Regions from separate parts of the Metabacillus rhizosphaerae genome, predicted to be linked through region 2. Evidence: riboswitches for the same ligand, from Rfam matches in the RefSeq annotation. Region 2 holds a riboswitch; the other holds the start of a gene.
The links. A riboswitch is a leader RNA that binds a small molecule or an ion and turns the genes downstream of it on or off. The one in region 2 is predicted to bind lysine.
Positions count from the first base shown of each region.

Region 1: it holds a riboswitch for lysine, as region 2 does, so the genes downstream of both, WCV66_RS07820 (Na+/H+ antiporter NhaC family protein) here and WCV66_RS10930 (aspartate kinase) in region 2, are expected to answer to the same signal.

Region 1 is NZ_CP147403.1:1,633,221-1,639,046, reverse strand. Features, by position in the region: gene WCV66_RS07825 (sodium-dependent transporter) at 1-416, opposite strand, end outside; gene WCV66_RS07820 (Na+/H+ antiporter NhaC family protein) at 851-2,401, opposite strand; lysine riboswitch at 2,600-2,778, opposite strand; gene yunB (sporulation protein YunB) at 2,852-3,592, opposite strand; gene WCV66_RS07810 (YunC family protein) at 3,676-3,978, opposite strand; gene WCV66_RS07805 (bifunctional UDP-sugar hydrolase/5'-nucleotidase) at 4,049-5,449, opposite strand; gene WCV66_RS07800 (sulfite exporter TauE/SafE family protein) at 5,522-5,826, opposite strand, start outside.
Region 2 is NZ_CP147403.1:2,250,187-2,256,012, reverse strand. Features, by position in the region: gene sdhA (succinate dehydrogenase flavoprotein subunit) at 1-1,101, opposite strand, end outside; gene WCV66_RS10940 (succinate dehydrogenase cytochrome b558 subunit) at 1,134-1,742, opposite strand; gene WCV66_RS10935 (YslB family protein) at 2,214-2,705, shown strand; gene WCV66_RS10930 (aspartate kinase) at 2,767-3,996, opposite strand; lysine riboswitch at 4,191-4,370, opposite strand; gene uvrC (excinuclease ABC subunit UvrC) at 4,546-5,826, opposite strand, start outside.

The DNA.
Region 1 (5,826 bases), 620 kb from region 2:
GGAGTTTCAGCTAATTTTAAATATTCACCAAAAAGGAATCCTTCTGTATCACTACCCCAGTTTTGATTGAATGAAAAAATAGAATAGGATGATGCCCAAGCTATGATAACAGGGTAATAACAAGAAATAACAAATGATATAGCTAATTGCCACCAACCAAGCCATTCTTTCCCTTTGCTTATTTTTGCAAATGTCAACGGAGCAGAACTGCGATATTTATGTCCTAATGTAAACTCCATAACTAGTAATGGGATACCAGCAGTTAATAAAGCAAATAAATATGGTAGGAAGAACGCTCCTCCTCCATTTTCATAGGCTGTTGCTGGGAAACGCCAAATATTACCTAAACCAACTGCAGAACCAACGGCTGCTAGAATAAAGCCTGCCCTTGTCCCCCACTGTGGACGATTTTCCATCTATATTTCCCCCTTTTCAAATAGCACCTTTAATGTGGAAACAATTTGAAATTATATAATTTTCTGATTATTTACTATAATCTATACATAGTATAAATGGACTTTATTCCTATGTCTATAAAAAATTTTCAAAAAAATCATTTTAATATAATATTTTCAGAACCTTCCAATTCTTATAAACAAAATATGGATATATCATATTTAAATAATATTTTTAGTATCAATTTTAACTTTTTCTTTTGTTTATTACCTTATTAAAGCAACTACTTATTAGGACTAACTGAATAATATTTTTCACTTTTTGAAATTCCATATTAAATAGTAATATTAATATATCTTCCCTCAGCATACAAAACTATTATTTAATAGTATATATATTGGAATTTTTTAGAAAAAAAGAGATATAGGCTTGAGCCTATACCCTTTTCATTTGTTTATGCAGTTTTCGTTCTTTTGGAAAAAAAGAAAATAAAACCGATTAACAACAGAATCACAACAGCCAAACCTGCTATACCATTCCCTGTTACACCTAAAACAAGGTAGCCAATTGTGGCAAAACCACCACCAATTAAAGCATATGGCAGCTGTGTCATGACATGGTCAATATGATGACTTCCTGCTCCTGTTGATGAAAGAATTGTGGTATCAGAAATTGGTGAGCAATGATCCCCTAACACTGATCCTGCAAGTACAGCAGCCATTGCTGGTAATAACATATTAATATCTGTTGCAGCTGTGATTTCGGCTGCAATTGGTAGCATGATGCCAAATGTACCCCAAGATGTACCAGTAGCAAATGCCATAAATCCACCTAAAAGGAAAAGAATAACCGGCAGGTAAGCGACATTCATATTCGATTTCTCGACTAAACTAGCTAAGTATTCCCCTGTTTCTAATTGACCAATTAAATCTACAATTACCCAAGCAAACATAAGAATATAAATAGCAGGTAGCATTGATTTTATGCCTTCTTTTACAGCTATCGGAAAATAGCTGGCCTTAATGCCCCTAATAAAAAATAATAAAATTGTTACAGCTAGACCAAATAGTCCCCCATATAAAAGCGAAGCAGATACATCTGTGTTTTCAAAAATAGTAAAGATCGTTGCGCCTGTTTTGTCTTCAATCGTTGTGTAGCCGGTAATAAGCATAGATGCAACTGTACCCACAATTAAAGCAAGAATTGGCCATACAAGATTCCCGATCGTACCTTTGTCACTTGTTGGTAGATCCTCTTTTACATCACCTAGAGATTCTTTAGCTGGATCAACAACTTGTCCAGTTTGAATCGCACGCTCTTCATGTACCTTCATGCTTCCTAAATTTATATTAAAATAGGCAACAGCAAAGACGAGAACCAATGCAGCAAAAACGTAATAATTCATTGGAATCATTGTCATGAACGCACCTAAAGGAGTAAATTCAGTGACACCATGTGTCGCAAAAATTGTAGCAAGCATGGCAATAATATAAGCTCCCCAACTTGAGATTGGTGAAATAACGCATACTGGTGCAGAGGTGGAATCAATGATATATGCTAGCTTTGCACGAGAAACCTTTTGGCGATCAGTAATCGGACGACTCACTTGACCAACCGCAAGAGCATTAAAATAATCATCGATAAAGATTAACATCCCTAATAATGCTGCGGTAAATTGAGCACCAGCACGTGTTTTCACACGCTTTTCTGCCCATTCACCAAAGGCTCTGCTTCCACCTGAAATAGAAATTAGAGCTGTGACGACACCTAAAATAAGTAAGAAAAATAAGATGTACACATTCCAAGTATTAAGCTCACCATCTGAAATGAAAATAGCCTTAACCGCTTCAAAAATAGTAACTCCAGTCTTAACGATTGAGAAATTTGTGATTAATAATGCTGCTGAAAGAATTCCTACTCCGAGGGAAAGTAATACTCTTCTCGTTAATATAACCATTAAGATGGCTAAAAGAGGAGGAATAATTGAATAAATAGTGCCTGACATGTTGTGTTAAGCCTCCCTAGATTATTAATAGTTTGGAAGGTTCTATTGACGATGCAAGGATAAAATTAACTATTAGTAAATAACTAATTTTCAACGTCCTTTCTGTGTATTTTGTAAAAAAAATGCACACAAAAAGAGCAATGATAGAAAATAACTATCATTACTCTTTCTAGGAATAATGTTATGTTATCCTCCATCCCGATCAGTAGCCCTCCATTATAGAAAACTCTATAATGACAGTATTACCCTTGTTCAAAGTAATACCAACAAATGAATCATGACTTATTCATTTACTTCGGCGAAAAGCCCTTTCCAATATGGTCATTGGTGTCATTCTCACATATTGTACTAATGTTTTTCGCTCCTCTACCTCATCTTGAGATAAGGTGGTTAGGTCAATATTTGATTTTCAACATTTTATAGTTTAACAAAGTATAGACTAAGTAGCAACTATGGTTTTTTTGGTAATTCTATTGAGTGATCAGCATCTTCACTGCCACTTCCATTATAATATTGTGGAACGTCTCCTTGTTCAGTCTGGATAATAACTGGAATTGTATTTTCTGCTTTTACCACCTCTGTAGCAAATGGAATAACAACCTGTACACTCACTTCAACATAAATTACGATTTCATGTTTTGCATTATTAATCCCATATTCCTCTGTCGTACTTTTAATATCTGTAAAAACATCACCTATTAAATAATATTCTATTGGAATACCGGGACCAAGTGTACTTAAAATTGCATTATCTGTTATTTTACCTAATGGTATCTCATAAATAATCCCAGTATCTCTTGCTTGTTCAGGGGTTATATCATGGAAATTATTTCTTTCAATCTCACCAAGCTTCTTAGTTACATTGTCAGTTACCCTTTTTTTGGCTGCAGTTACTGCTCTTTGATTAAAGCTAAAGGAATTGATGTTCCCCTCATTATCCTTATCAATAATCACTAAATCCTGTTGTTCCTCTTTAGTAAGGATCTCCTCTTCAACTGCGTCATGAATAATTGTTGTTGCTACTTTATTTGCCTCTAACCTTGCGATTTTCATCATTGTTGACTCAATCTGAACATTAACTATCCAAAAACTTGTTGCTGTTAAAATTATAAAAATAACCAAAGTTAGTAATAACACATAGCGAAAAGGCAAAGGCCCTCTACGCGGACGACGACCGCGGAACTTAGCCAAAAAAATCCCTCCTTTACAAGCTATGTTTATGCATGTAAAGAGGGATGTAAGCATCATTTTTTATCATTTTTACATTCTAAGATTCATGCCATCTTCAGTAAGGCATCTTTTCCTTTTGTGCCAACAACAATCCCAAGCTTCTCAGCCTCATATGTGACAGATTCTAATGGCGCCTCAAGTAATTGGTCAATTGTTCTAACACCGACTGCTCTACCTGCAATAATACCTCTATCTTTTAACTTTTCGTTTAATAAAGCGACATCTAAAGCACCACACATAATATACCCTTTGTCGTTGGTGACTGCCATAAAGTTCGTTTTAGGTAAAGCAACTGTGATTGCTGTAAATTGTATTCCTTCAATGACAATTGGAGTCATGGTAACCATCACTATCTACACTCCCTTCTTACTATATCTTTATGAGCAAGTAAAGGATACGTGTAGATTGTTCGCCTATTTAAGATGGTGTATTTTCACCTAACTTCCAAGCTAAAAGGTCCCTTAATAGTTCTGGCATATAAAAGATTTTTTTCTCCGCGTGACTTATTTCAGGATACAATGGTCCAAGGGAAAACATATCAACTGTAGCAACAGAATAAACCCTGTGAGGATCAATAGGCTTACCATGGACTAACACATCTGTAACATGATGTTTACCATCTGAAAGTACCTCAGATATTACCTCAATCCCGTCGAATACCATTCTCCCCATTACTTTCCCTCTAAAACCTAAACCTTTTAATTTTAGGTGTTCCATTCTTTCTTCTCTTGCTTGGACAATCACCTCTTTTAAAACATCACCTTTTAAATCGACCTTACATGGATTAATAGGATGTGGACATATTCGATGGAGATCCTTTTTCGTGACAGGTCCTTTGCTTAAAGGCTCTAATAACATTCCTGAGTTAACCATCCCAACCTCTCCGTCACACCACTCGCGTATTGCACGGACTAAGAATAATGGAAAGGACGATTCATTAAACCAATCTAGTGTTAACTCATCCTGAAGGAGTCCAACTACTTCAGATAGCTTAGATTCACTGTCTGCTAATTTAAGTTGTAGCCATTCCTCTGTTTCTTGACAGACTTCCTTTTGTTCATCCATAGGATAAATAGAAGCTTTACGATCTACCAACATTTTCTGTTTGTTATTGATCGTAAGTGAGATATGACCGACATATTGTCCATACTTTCCAGCACCAGCAACTAACGTATGATTAATCTTTTCACCATTTGGTAATACATGATGTGTATGACCGCCAATAATAATATCAATATCAGGAAATTCCCTTGCAATGATTTCATCATCACTAATACCAAGATGGGAGAGAAGAATAATGATATCTGCTTGTTCCTTTACCTGATTTATTGTTTCTAATAAGCTCTGGAAGGGGTCTTTTATTTTCCAACCAAGTAACTCATAAAATTTTTCATAAAATACCGTAACTCCTAAAATTGCCAACTTTACCCCATTATTTAATGTCACCATTTTATAAGGGACAACCCAAGGAGGTCGTTCCCCGAGCTCTGTATATAAATTTGATATGATGATTGAAAAGTTCGCTTCATCATATAACGAATTTAAGTCGTCATGAGAAAAAGTAATCCCTTCATTATTACCTATTGTCACTGCATCATATTGAAGCATATTTAATAAAGTCACGTTTGCCTTGCCTTGTGTTGCTTCTGTTATTGGATGAAAACGGTCTGCATGATCACCTATATCTAGAAGAAGCATTTGCTCTTTATTTTGTTCATGTAATTTCTTTTTATTTTTTAAAAATTGGACGATAGCTGGCCAATTTTCAAAATGACTATGTAAATCATTTGTATGGTAAAGGTGAATTTTCTCTAGCATGTTCCTCTCCCCTTATTCGTAAGGTGTAACTGATGCTACCCGTGTACTCTTTTATCACTTACTGCTTAAATTTTATTTTCCAGTGAAACCCTCAAATATTAATTTTAAGCCAGCAATGATTAACACGATTCTTAATAAATTAACAATTGTCTTGTCTTTTAATTTCGTATTAAGAACAGCTCCAAATCTGCCTCCAAACCATGCACCTGGAATTAGTGCTGCTGTGTATAGCCAGTTTATGTTTCCTAATGCAATATGAGTAACTGAGCTAGTAGAAGCTGAAAGAAATATTATAAACATTGATGTTGCAACTGCAATGTGCGGTGGGAACATGAACAACAAGATCATCGCCGGCACCATTAGAGCACCACCGCCAA
Region 2 (5,826 bases):
ATTTGTCATTTGGTCATAATCAACCCATAGTCCACCCATAGAATAGTGCACAGCAGGGAAAATTTTCATTGGAACTTTACGTGGATCTTCACCCATGAATTTTTCATAGATTTCAATAATACCACCTAATTTAATATCAAGCTCTTTTGGATCTTTATGAGATAAATCTAAATACACCATGTTTTCGCCGTTAATACCTAGCTTCTGTTCCACACAAACATCGAAGATTTCACGTGTTGCAATATCACGTGGAACTAGATTACCATATGCAGGATATTTTTCTTCAAGGAAATACCATGGTTTTCCATCTTTATACGTCCAAACTCGTCCACCTTCTCCACGCGCTGATTCACTCATAAGACGGAGCTTATCATCACCGGGGATTGCTGTTGGATGAATTTGAATAAATTCACCATTTGCATAGGTAACTCCTTGTTGATAGACAATGGAAGCAGCAGAACCAGTGTTAATGATTGAATTTGTTGATTTACCAAAAATAATACCAGGTCCACCTGTTGCCATAATAACAGCATCAGCACGGAATGATTCAATTTGCATAGAAGTAAGGTTTTGACCTGTGATTCCACGGCAAACACCGTCGTCATCAATTACTGCACCCAAAAACTCCCAGCCTTCATATTTTGTAACAAGACCAGCAACTTCATAGCGTCTAACTTGTTCGTCTAGTGCATAAAGTAATTGCTGCCCTGTTGTTGCACCAGCAAATGCTGTCCGATGATACTGAGTGCCACCAAAACGTCTGAAATCTAGTAATCCTTCTGGAGTACGATTAAACATAACACCCAATCGGTCAAATAGGTGAATGATTGATGGAGCTGCATCTGCCAATGCTTTAACTGGCGGTTGATTAGCTAAAAAGTCTCCACCGTATACTGTGTCATCAAAATGCTCCCAAGGTGAATCTCCTTCACCTTTCGTATTTACAGCACCGTTTATTCCACCCTGTGCACATACAGAATGTGAACGTTTTACAGGTACTAATGAAAATAAATCTACTTGAACGCCAGCTTCAGCGGCTTTCATAGTAGCCATCAAACCGGCTAATCCGCCTCCGACAACGATAATTTTACTTTTACTCATTAAGCCCACTCCTTTTAATAGCTATTACTGGATTAGACGAATGCAAATATTGCTCGAACTCCCACAATTGATAACGCTATAAAGATTGCAAGCGTTACATAGGTAGATATCAATTGAGAGCGTGGAGTAACGGTAATTCCCCAACTAACAGCAAATGACCATAATCCGTTAGCAAAATGGAATACGGTTGAAATAACTCCAATTAAATAGAATGCTAGCATAAAAGGACTGCTTAAAATTGAAGCCATCATGTCATAGTTTACCTGTGCCCCAAGTGCAGCTGCTATTCTAGTTTCCCAAACGTGCCAAGCGATAAAAATGAATGTAATTATACCTGATACACGCTGTAGCATAAATAGCCAGTTGCGAAGAAACCCATAATTACTTACATTGTTTTTAGCTGTAAAAGCAATGTAAACTCCGTAAATTGCATGGTATAAAATTGGTAGAAAGATAATTACCACTTCTAATACATAGCGAAAAGGAAGCATCTCCATAAAATGAGCTGCCTTGTTAAATGCCTCTGCACCTCTTGTTGCAAAGTGATTGACAACAAGATGCTGAATTAAAAAGAGGCCTACAGGAATTACCCCTAATAATGAGTGCAGTCTACGATTCACAAACTCTCTGTTTCCAGCCATTAAACTTACCCCCTAGTTTCAATATTGCGCCCAGTTTTTAACTCAACTTTTTCATTTTTCACCTAATTATCTTTTCCTGATAAAGTTAAACTTTAATCAATAGTGGTCACCATTGATTGTATGTAAAACATAATGGGCTTTAAAAGGTAGACAAAAATCAAATTCTGCCACCTTACAAAAGATAAAATGTAACAAATACATTTTACTCCCATAACGTATGAGCGTCAAGAAAACGTGTTCATAAATTTTAATTTTTCGACAAATCCTACTTTCCTTTAATTTTATTTTATCAATATAGTCTAAATTCAACAACGTTACCTTTTTTATTTAACTATCATTATTAATAAATATTAAATTTAATAACATAAGTTCCCCTACTATTAATAAAATTTCAACCTTCTTTTACTTAATATTACATGTTTTTCACTACACTTCTTGTTATATAATAAACCATAGAAAGAGGGGAATTCCGTGAACAAACAATTAGTACTCGTTAATATCGAAGAATTAAAGGATATCCAAGCACCAGCATTCGGACTAGAAATACTTAGAGAGGTCTTGCTCCCAGATATACTCGGGTCTGATCATCCTCAAATGCTGTATTGGGCTGGAAAAGGATTAGCTCGTAGATATCCTGTTCAATCAATCGAAGAAATATCCGCATTTTTTGAAGCTGCTGGATGGGGAAATCTCACTTTACTACAGAACAAAAAGAATGAGATGGAATTCGAGCTAGGTGGAGAGCTCATTGCTATCAGATTAAAAAAGACAAATGAATGTACATTTCAGTTAGAAGCTGGTTTTATTGCAGAACAGCTACAATCGATGAACAAGTACATTACCGAAACATACGAACAAGTAAAAAAACGTTCTAATAAAGTGATTTTTACAGCACAATGGGACCAAAAAGACCAAATATTAGAAGAACCTTCTATAGGGAAACGCCGCGCTCGGAAAGGTTAAAACTACAGAGGGTGACTCAATGTCTCAAAAAACATTTAGTCACCCTCTTTCTTTTTTATTTTTATACCTTAGCAACTTCTTTAGAAAGTTCAAATGCACTGTGAAGAATATCAACCGCTGTCACCATATCCTCGGCTGACAAGACTGTTGAAACTTTTATTTCAGATGTGCTAACCATCTTAATTTCGATTCCTTCGTTAGCTAATACTTCGAACATTTCTGCAGCAACACCTGGGTTTGACACCATACCAGAACCAACAATTGATACTTTTGCTAGACCAGATTCAAATTCAATTTTTTCATAATTCAATACAGACTTATGTTGCTCAAGGATTGAAATTGTATCCTCAAGATCACCTGTTTTAACAGAAAATGAGATCGACGTTTTATTGTCACTTGTTGTACTTTGAATGATAATATCGACATTTAAGCCCTGCTTAGCTAAAGTTGAGAAAATAGTAGAAAGTGTCGTCAATTCATTTCTTAGCCCTAAAACTGAGACTCTTGTTACCTGATCTTCAAATGCAATCCCTCTCACAACTAAGTTTTGCTCCATGTTTGTTTCCTCCTCAATGATCGTACCACGTTCATTTTCCATACTCGAACGAACTTCTAATGGAATGCTGTAATTCTTCGCAAATTCGACTGCTCTTGGATGTAGAACACCCGCTCCTAAATTAGCTAGCTCTAACATTTCATCATATGAAATTGCTTCTAGCTTACGAGCACCTTTTACATATCTTGGATCTGTTGTATATACACCTGTTACATCTGTATAAATATCACATTTATCAGCATTTAAGGCGGCTGCAAGAGCAACTGCTGTCGTATCTGAGCCACCTCTGCCAAGAGTTGTTATTTGTTGGACGTCTGAAAAGCCCTGAAAGCCTGCAACAATGACAATTTTCCCGGCACATAATTCTTTCTTTATCGCGTCAGGGTTTATATTTGTAATTCTGGCATTGCCATGTCTTGCTTCTGTTTGAATTCCTGCTTGCCAACCAGTAAATGAAATAGCATCGTGTCCCTTTTCCTGTAATGCCATTGCTAACAAGGATATTGTCACTTGTTCACCGGTTGTAAGAAGCATATCCATTTCCCGCTTACTAGGTCTCTCAGTAATTTGCCCTGCAAGACCAACAAGCTGATCGGTTGACTTCCCCATTGCTGACACAACGACAACTAATTGATTCCCGTTTTCTTTTTCTTGAATGACACGGTTTGCTACATTTAAGATTCTTTCAACAGTACCAACTGATGTACCACCAAATTTTTGAACGATAATACCCAAATTAATCTCACCCTTCTGTTAATTTTCATGATCGAACCCTGTTTGCTAGAAGGTTAGAGCAACTATTCAATTAGTAACATTTGTGCTATGCAAGAATGTTTAGTACTGATTGGATAGCTTCGACTGCAAATAAAAAAGCAATGAGACGAAAAACATCCCATTGCTTACTAAACGAAAAAAAACTTCGTTTCTTACAATGAGATAGCTCTCCAAGAAATAGATTTCTTGACAATTTTACATCTCTTAAATGTAAAACCAGCAACTAAAGCAAATGGTGCTTTACTCACTTCGGCGAACATTCCTTTCACCAGTTATCATTGGAGACCATACTCCTCAAACAGGCTACTCTTAAAATTCGCACCTCTACCATCATTTAACAAACTAACGATCAAATATGAAATTATTTAAAAGTTTACCAAACTTTTAAGAAAAGCGCAAGCGGCTTATTTAATACTATCAAATAAGCACAATATAGGGTGATTTATTGCCTCACGGTTACTCGATCAGTAAACACCAAAATGAGAATATGCGCTTTAAAATTAACAGTGTCTAATCTTTTAAATGATCAAAGATTAGCTTGGCAATATTTTCAGGCATACCAGCTTCTTTAAATTGTTCTACACTAGCTTCCTTCATCTTCTTTAACGATCCGAAGTGCTTAAGAAGTGATTTCTTTCTTTGAGCACCAACACCAGGAATATCATCTAAGATCGATTGGAGTGCATTTTTACCTCTCAATTGACGATGGAAGGTAATTGCAAAACGATGGACCTCATCCTGAATTCTTTGTAAAAGATAAAATTCCTGACTATTTCTCTCAAGTTGGATAAATGCAGGAGGGGAACCGATTATTAGTTCAGAGGTCCGATGTTTATCATCCTTTACAAGACCTGCAACAGGAATATCTAATGCTAATTCATTTTCCAATACATCTTGTGCAGCAGCTAAATGTCCTTTCCCTCCATCAATGATTACTAAATCCGGTAAAGGAAGATCATCCTTCAGAACACGACTATAACGTCTTCTCACAACTTCTCTCATCGATTCATAGTCATCGGGACCTTGAACACTTTTAATTTTATATTTACGATAATGTTTTTTTGCAGGTTTTCCATCTTCGAACACAACCATTGCAGATACAGGGTCTGTCCCCTGGATATTTGAGTTATCAAAGGCTTCTATACGAAGTGGAGTTTGAATCCCAAGCTTATCTCCAAGATTTTCAACAGCTTTAATTGTTCTTTCTTCATCCCTTTCGATTAAAGAAAATTTTTCATTTAAAGCGATTTTTGCGTTTTTATGAGCTAATAAAATTAAATCCTTCTTTTTGCCGCGTTTAGGTTGAAGAGTAGTCACGTCTAATAGCTTTTCAACTAAATCAAATTCAATGCTATCAGGTAATAAAATTTCCTTTGGTACAAAATGATTTGCTTTTGAATAAAATTGCCCTAAAAACGTTAAGAATTCCTGTTCAGGGCTATCGTATATTGGGAACATTGATACATCTCTTTCGATAAGCTTTCCTTGGCGAATAAAAAAGACTTGTACACACATCCACCCTTTATCATATGCATAGCCAAATACGTCACGATCTACATGATCATTTAATGTCATTTTTTGCTTTTCCATCGTAGCTTCAATATGGAGAATCTGATCTCGAAATTCTTTTGCACGCTCAAATTCTAATTCCTCTGAGGCTTTCATCATTCTATCAGATAGTTCTTCTTTTATCTTTTTATATCCACCATTTAAAAACTTTGAAATCTCCTCTACTATATGACGATTCGTTTCGACTGATACATCATTTACACATGGAGCTAAGCATTGTCC